Pyxidicoccus trucidator: one gene and its partner. The protein of the gene in region 2 binds, or shares a complex with, the protein of the main gene of each other region. Links are inferred from orthologs where the notes say so. Each region holds a gene or a part of one and is shown on either strand. Other genes may lie near its edges.

Evidence for each region. Proteins that work in one complex are often made in the same cells at the same time.
Region 1: dnaX (region 2) and holB share a complex: the UniProt entries of both Bacillus subtilis proteins name them as parts of the DNA clamp loading complex. The link is inferred for Pyxidicoccus trucidator from one-to-one orthologs.

The regions. Positions count from the first base shown.
Region 1 is NZ_JAAIXZ010000011.1:10,454-13,682, forward strand. What follows is about bases 1-2,833. They hold holB (DNA polymerase III subunit delta'), read right to left. Parts: upstream 2,018-2,833; coding sequence 983-2,017; downstream 1-982. Other genes in these bases: holA (DNA polymerase III subunit delta), read right to left, coding at 1-986; G4D85_RS28115 (mechanosensitive ion channel family protein), read left to right, coding at 2,100-2,833. In the rest of the region: more of G4D85_RS28115, read left to right, coding at 2,834-3,229. UniProt on the Bacillus subtilis protein: DNA polymerase III is a complex, multichain enzyme responsible for most of the replicative synthesis in bacteria.
Region 2 is NZ_JAAIXZ010000001.1:126,073-129,732, reverse strand. The notes cover bases 413-3,279. They hold dnaX (DNA polymerase III subunit gamma/tau), read right to left. Parts: upstream 2,520-3,279; coding sequence 1,305-2,519; downstream 413-1,304. Other genes in these bases: G4D85_RS00610 (phytoene desaturase family protein), read right to left, coding at 2,590-3,279; G4D85_RS00620 (DNA polymerase III subunit gamma/tau), read right to left, coding at 413-1,132. Also shown: more of G4D85_RS00620, read right to left, coding at 1-412; more of G4D85_RS00610, read right to left, coding at 3,280-3,660. UniProt on the Bacillus subtilis protein: Part of the beta sliding clamp loading complex, which hydrolyzes ATP to load the beta clamp onto primed DNA to form the DNA replication pre-initiation complex.

The DNA of each region.
Region 1 (3,229 bases), on a different replicon or contig from region 2:
TGCAGCGCGTGGGTGCCCTGCCCCATGGCGTCATTGGCGTAGGCGAGCGCCCCGCCGAAGTCGCGCTTCTGCAGCGCCTCGGACAGCTCGAAGAACTCCTCCTCGCGGGCGTGGTGGACCAGCATGGCCACGTCCGCCTTCTCGATTGCCGGCCCCTCCGAGTACGTGGCCAGCTTCTCCAGCTCCGACTGGAGCAGGCGGATGTTGCCGCCGATGCGCTCCTTCAGCTCGTCCAGCGCGCCGGGCCCCAGCTTCTTCTTGAAGGGCGCCAGGAACTCCTTGGCGATGTCGGAGAGGTCCAGGTCCTTGTGGCGCGCGGCCACCTTGCGCTCGACGACGTGGCCCTTGTCCTGGGCCAGCTTCACCAGCGGATTCTTGGCGTCCACCTCCGAGGCCGCCATGACGAGCGCGTGCCCGGACGGAACCCCCTTCTGGATGAGCTCCAGCAGCGCGGTGGCGTCCCCCTCCGGCGCGGAGATGCGCTCCTCGCGGCAGAAGGCGGCGGCCTCCGCGAGGAAGGCGAGGTCCGCCTCCGCGAGGTCCACGTTGAGCTCGTCCTTCCACTGCTCCACGGACGGCGCGCCGGACTTGCCCGGGTCCAGCTGCTCCACGCCCCAGCCCGCGCGCGCCGCCAGCGCCAGCAGCCGCCGTGCGCCCTCCTTCCGCTTGCCCGCCTTCCACGCCTCGCGCGCCTTGCCGAGCGCGTCCCCCCTCCCCTTCTTGGGCGCGAGGAACTCCGGGTCCCTCACCAGGACGACCTTGCGCCCGGGGAACAGCGGCATGGTGGCCAGCTCCTGGGCCACCTCGCGGGGGCTGCCCGCGTCCAGCACGGCCAGGTTGAGCCCCATGGCCGCGTCCGGCACCAGCACCTTCACCAGCTCGTCGGCGCCCTTGCGGACCAGGAACTCCTCACCCCACAGGAGGTACAGCGGCGCCACCTTGCCCGCCTTCACTTCCTTCAGCACGTCATCCAGGTCGGCGCTCACCGTGCTGCCTCCGTGAACAGCTCAATCAACATGCGCTCCAGTTGCAGCCGGGGCGCGCCGTTGCGGGCAATGGCCGCGCGCGTGCCCTCCAGCAGCGAGTGGCGCCGGTGCAGCAGGGCCTCGGAGGTGCGGGCGGCCGCCTCGCGCGCCAGCGCCTTCAAGTCCCGGTTGGCCAGCGACTCCTCCAGCCCCACGCGCGCCAGCGCCACGTCGCGCGTCCACAGCACCAGCAGCTCCAGCGCGCCCTCCGCGTCCTCGCGCGAGCCGCCGTGCGCCTCCGCGAAGCGCAAGAGGCCCACCGCGTCCTCGCCGCGCAGCGCCTCGAAGGCGGTGAGCATGTCCTTCCGCTGGGAGAGCGCGTCCACGTCCAGCGCCAGCGCGCGGCCCAGGCTGCCTCCGGCCATGACGGCCGCGAGCGCGGCGGTGTCCGCGTCCAACTTGCGCTCCTGCTGCACGCGCTGGGCGACCAGCTCCATCGGCAGCGGGTTGAAGTGCACCTTGCTGCACCGGCTGCGGATGGTGGGCAGCAGCCGGTCCATGGCGTTGGCCACCATGATGAGGGTGGTCTCCGAGGGCGGCTCCTCCAGCGTCTTCAGGAAGGCGTTCTGCGCCTGCACGTTCAGCGTCTGCGCGGAGACGATGATGGCCACCTTGCGCTTCGACTCCAGCCCCCGCAGCGCCAGCCGCTCCTGGAGGCCGCGAATCTGCTCCACGCGCAGCTCGCGGCTGGGCGTGCCCGTGAAGTCCGAGCGCCCCGCCAGCCCGCGCGACACCCGCTCCTCGTCCGGCATCACCCACGTCACGTCGGGGTGCAAGCCCCTGTCCACCCGCACACAGCTCGCGCAGGTGCCGCAGCCCACGTCCGGCTGCTCGGGGCACGTCAGCGCCTGGGCCAGCCCCACCGCCGCCAGCTCCTTGCCCACACCCTCCGGCCCGGCGAAGAGATACGCATGGTGCACCGCGCCGCCACGCAGTGCCGCCTGGAGTGAATCAATCGCGCGCGGCTGTCCCAGCACCGATGCCAACGTCATGAGGCGTGTATCCCCGGAGGTAGGCCACCCGTCAACAAGCTGCCTTGACCCACCTGTAACGCGCTGGTGACATGCGGGGCCCTTGCTTTCCTTCCTCCAGAGCAATCTGTCCCTAGCCGTGGGTGCGCTGCTGGCGCTGGTGATGCTGGCGGTGCGCACCGGCACCTCGGACAAGGACCTGCGCCGAGACCTGAACGGCGCCATCCGGCTGCTCTTCGCCTTCCTGGTGCTGCGGCTGGCGGCCTGGGCCCTGCCCCTGACAACGCCCCAGGCCGTGCTGACGGCCTTCCGGGTCGGCTGGATGCTGACCTTCGCCTTCGGCGTCATCCGCGGGTGCGTGGGCTTCGGGCTGAAGCTGATGCGCCTGCGGGCCCACTCCGTGGCGCCGCCCAAGATCCTCCGGGACGTCATCGACTTCACGCTGTACGCGCTGGCCGCGGTGCCCATCCTCAAGACGCAGCTGTCGCTGGACCTCACCGGGCTGGTGGCCACGTCCGCGGTGCTGTCGGTGGTGATGGGCCTGGCGCTCCAGGAGACGCTGGGCAACCTGTTCGCGGGCCTGTCGCTGCAGTTGGACCGCCCCTTCGAGGTGGGGCACTTCATCCGCATCGGCAACCACGCCGGGCGCGTGGTGTACATCGGCTGGCGCTCCATCCGCCTGGCCACCTTCCGGCGCGAGGTCATCACCCTGCCCAACAGCATGGTGGCCAAGGAGCTGGTGCAGAACTTCTCCGAGGACCAGGAGCCGGTAGGCGTCGACGTGGAGATTCGAATCTCCCACGACGCTCCGCCCAACCAGGTGAAGGCCGCGTTGCTGGAGGTGATGCGGGAGATTCCACAGATTCTCGTGGAGCCGCCGCCGCTGTCCCGCACACTGGCGTACGACGAGTCGTGCATCCGCTACATGGTGCGCTTCTTCCTGGCGGACTACGGGCTGGCGGACACGGTGAAGGAGGACCTGCACACGCGGCTGTGGTACCGGCTGCGCCGGGAGAACATCGAGATTCCCTACCCGCAGCGCACGGTGCACGTGCGGCAGGAGCTGGCGCGCACGGAGCTGTCCGAGGACACGGTGCGCGGGCTGCTGCGCGCGGTGGACCTCTTCCATCCGCTGGGCCCGGAGGACCTGGACCGGCTGCGCCAGGAGGTGCTGGTGCGCCGCTTCGGCAAGGGTGAGCGCATCATCCAGGAAGGCGACGAGGGCCGCACCTT
Region 2 (3,660 bases):
TCCGGTGGAGGCCGGCCGTGGGGAGGTAGCCCAGGATGATTTCCCCCGCCTTCATGGACATGAGGCGCCCGTTGGCCAGCGCCGTCCCGTGACGGAGGGACGTGCCCTTCAGGGTCTCCACCGCCGCCCGCCACCGGTCGATGAGGGGCAGGTTGGGGTTGTCCCGGCTCCGCGCGACTGGGGCCGGCGCCGCGGCGGGCTCTGGCTCCGGTTCAGGCTCGAGGTCCGGTGCGGACGGAGCGACGGGGGCGCGGGTGACGGGCGCCGCGGGCGGAGCAGGCGCGAAGGCGCGCGGGGCCCCAGCGGGTGGGGCGGAGGCGGGGGCGCGTGCGGCGGTGGGGAGCCCATTGCCGGACGTGGGTGCATGGGCAGCGCCGGCCACGGGGGCGGACGCGAGCGCGGCGGGCGTGGCGGCCAGGGAACCGGGCGTGGACCCGAGGGACGCGGGCGCAGCCGTTATAGGGCCGGACTCGGATGGGAGGCTGGCGGGGGCGGACGCGAGCGCGGCGGACGCTGTGGCCACGGAGCCGAGTGCTGGCTCGAAGATGGCGGGAGCATGCACGGTGGCCGTGTCAGCGACAGGCGTCGCGGCGACGGAGTCGAGCGCGGACTCGGCGGCGTCGGGGATGCACTCGCCGGAGGCACAGCCCTCGGGCGAAGCCTCCTCCGGGTAGTAGCGCGAATCGTCGTCCTCTCCGTAGTCCGAGGGCTCGGAAGGCCCCGATGGCTCCGGCTTGCGCACGTTGGTGACGCGGACCGTGGGCGCGGGCTCGGTGGTTCGCGACAGCGGCGTGGCTCCGGCCGGAGCCTGTGGTGGCACCGCGGGAGCCGCGGGCTGGGCGGCTCCGCCCTTGCGGAGGAAGGAGAGCGGGCGAGCGGCCGACGGCGGCAACCCGTCCATGAGCGGGCCGGAGGGCACCAGGTCCTCGGCGGCGTAGGCGGGGACGGCCGAGGGCGACGCGGCCGCCATCGCGGTGGCGCCAGCGCCTCCACCGTTGCGCAGGAACGACAGCGGACGCGCGGCCGAAGGCGGCAGGTCGTCCATGATGGGCCCGGTCGGAGCCATGGGGGGCATGACCGGAATGGCCGTTCCCGAGCGCATCGGCTCGGCGAAGCGCTGTGCCTCGGCCATGTGTGGAGCTTCGCCGTAGCGCGGCGCGGCTTCCGACGCCCGCATCGGCTCAGCGTGCCGTGGGGCTTCGGCGGTGTGCGGGGCTTCGGCGTAGCGCACGGGCTCCGCCGAGCGCATCGGCTCTACCTGTCGCAGGGGCTCCGCGGCGCGCGGAGGTGCGTCGTGCCGGGACTCAGGCGCGAAAGTTCGTGGGACTGGAGCGACCTCCCGGCGCTCCAGCGGTGTTCTTGGCGTTGCCGTCCGTCGGGGACAGTCCGGCCGCGAGCTTGTCCACGCGAGCGAGCAGCTCCGGGATGGAGCCGCCCGGCGACAGCTGGATGGCCTTGAGCAGGGCCATCTCCAGCGCGAGCCTCGGCTGGGCCGCGCGCGACACGTCCCACACGCAGCCGTGCACCACGTCGAAGAGGCGCGTGAGCTGCGCGGTCTCCGCTTCCTTCGCCAGCGCGATGAGCGCCTTCTGCTCGGACTCGGCCAGCTCGTCCGGGGCCTGGTTCAGCGTCTTGGTGACGAAGAGGTGCCGCAGCTGCAGGGCCAGCTCCTCCGCCAGCCGCTTCAGGTCCAGGCCCCGGTTGAAGACCTCCTCCACGCGCTCCAGGATGCGCTTCGCGTCCTTGCGCACCAGCGCCTCGGCGAAGTCCTGCACCATCGTGCGGTCGATGGCGCCCAGCGCCTCGGCCACGTCCTCGTCCGAGGCGTTGGCCCCACACGAGGCGAGAATCTGGTCCAGGAGGCTGAGCGCGTCGCGCATGCCTCCCTCGGACTGACGCACCACCAGGGACAGCGAGCGGTCGGAGATGCCGGCCCCCTCTGCCTTGCAGATCTCCTGGAGCCGCTGGAGCATCCGCGCCGCCGGAATCCGCCGGAAGTTGTGGCGCTGGCAGCGCGAGAGGATGGTGTCCGGGAGCTTGTGCGCCTCGGTGGTCGCGAAGATGAACTTCACGTGCCCGGGCGGCTCCTCCAGCGTCTTGAGCAGCGCGTTGAACGCCGCCCCCGACAGCATGTGGACCTCGTCGATGATGTAGATCTTGTGCCTGTCCCGCTGCGGCAGGTACTTGGCGTTCTCGCGAATCTCGCGGACGTTCTCCACGCCGTTGTTGGAGGCACCGTCGATCTCCGCCACGTCCACGCTGGTGCCGGCGGCAATCTCCGTGCAGGCGCGGCACTCGCCACACGGGTTCGCCGTGGGGCCCTTCTCGCAGTTGAGCGCCTTGGCGAGCAGGCGGGCGGCCGTCGTCTTGCCCACCCCACGCGGACCGCAGAACAGGTACGCGTGGGCGACCCGGTCCATCTTGATGGCGTTCGCGACCGTCCGGACGACGTGCTCCTGTCCGGTCATGTCATCGAATTTCTGCGGACGCCATTTACGCGCGAGGACGAGGTAGCTCATGGGGTTGGTCATCTAAACACGACGGCGTGAATGATCCATCTCGCGGCCTGCCCACCAGGTGGGATTGTACTCAGCGTCCGAGCGCCTGTAGCACCACGCCGGCCGCGTTGTGTCCGGCCGCGCCGATGACGCTGCCCGCGGGGTGGCACCCGGCGCTACAGAAGTAGAGCCCCTGGACCGGCGTCTCGTAGGGCAGCCGGTCGGTGAAGCCCAGCTTGTTGTCCACATGATGGATGTGGCCCCCGGTGATGCCGAAGTGCTTCTCGATTTTCGGGGGCGTGAGGGTGAAGGTCTCCTGCACCAGGTCGCTGGTGCCGGGGGCGAAGCGGTCGCAGATGGACAGGAGCTTTTGCACGTAGCGCGACTCCTCCTTCTCCCACGTGGTGCCCTTGAGCTCGTAGGGCACCCACTCCACGAAGAGGGCCGAGTTGTGGTGCCCCTCGGCATCGCGCAGCGACGGGTCCACCGTGGTGTGGATGTACCACTCGATGGAGGGGAACTCCGACAGCCGCCCCTCCTGCGTGTCCTTGTAGGCGCGCGCCAGCGCCCCGAGCACGTCGTCCTCCTGCGGCAGCAGGTGGATGGTGGGGCCGAACTGGCCGCGGTCCTGGGGGAGGCAGGTGAAGGTGGGCAGGTCCTTGAGGCAGAGGTTCACCTTCAGCGTGGTGCCCGGTGTCGCCATGGCGTCCACCTTCGCCCGGTAGTCCGCGGGCAGCGCCGCCGAGTCCACCAGCTTCAGCGTGCGGAAGGGGTCGCCGTTGGACACCACCACGGAAGCGTTCACCTCCTCGCCATTCGCCAGCACCACGCCCTTCACCACGCCCCGGTCCACGCGCACGGAGGCCACCTTCGCGCCGGTGCGAATCTGCGCGCCGTACTTCCGCGCGACGTTGGCGATGGACTGGGTGACGGTGCCCATGCCGCCGCCGACAATCATCCACGTGCCGCCGCTGCCGGGCAGCCGGCACATGTTGTGGACGAGCAGATTCATGCCCGTGCCGGGCGTGTCATAGCCGCCGTCCAGGCCGGAGAAGGCGTCCGTCACCGCGTACATGGCCTTCACGAAGTCGGACTTGAAGCCGAAGCGCTCCAGGTACTCGCGCGCGGTGCCCCGGCACAGCCGCACGAAGTGCTGGCGCAG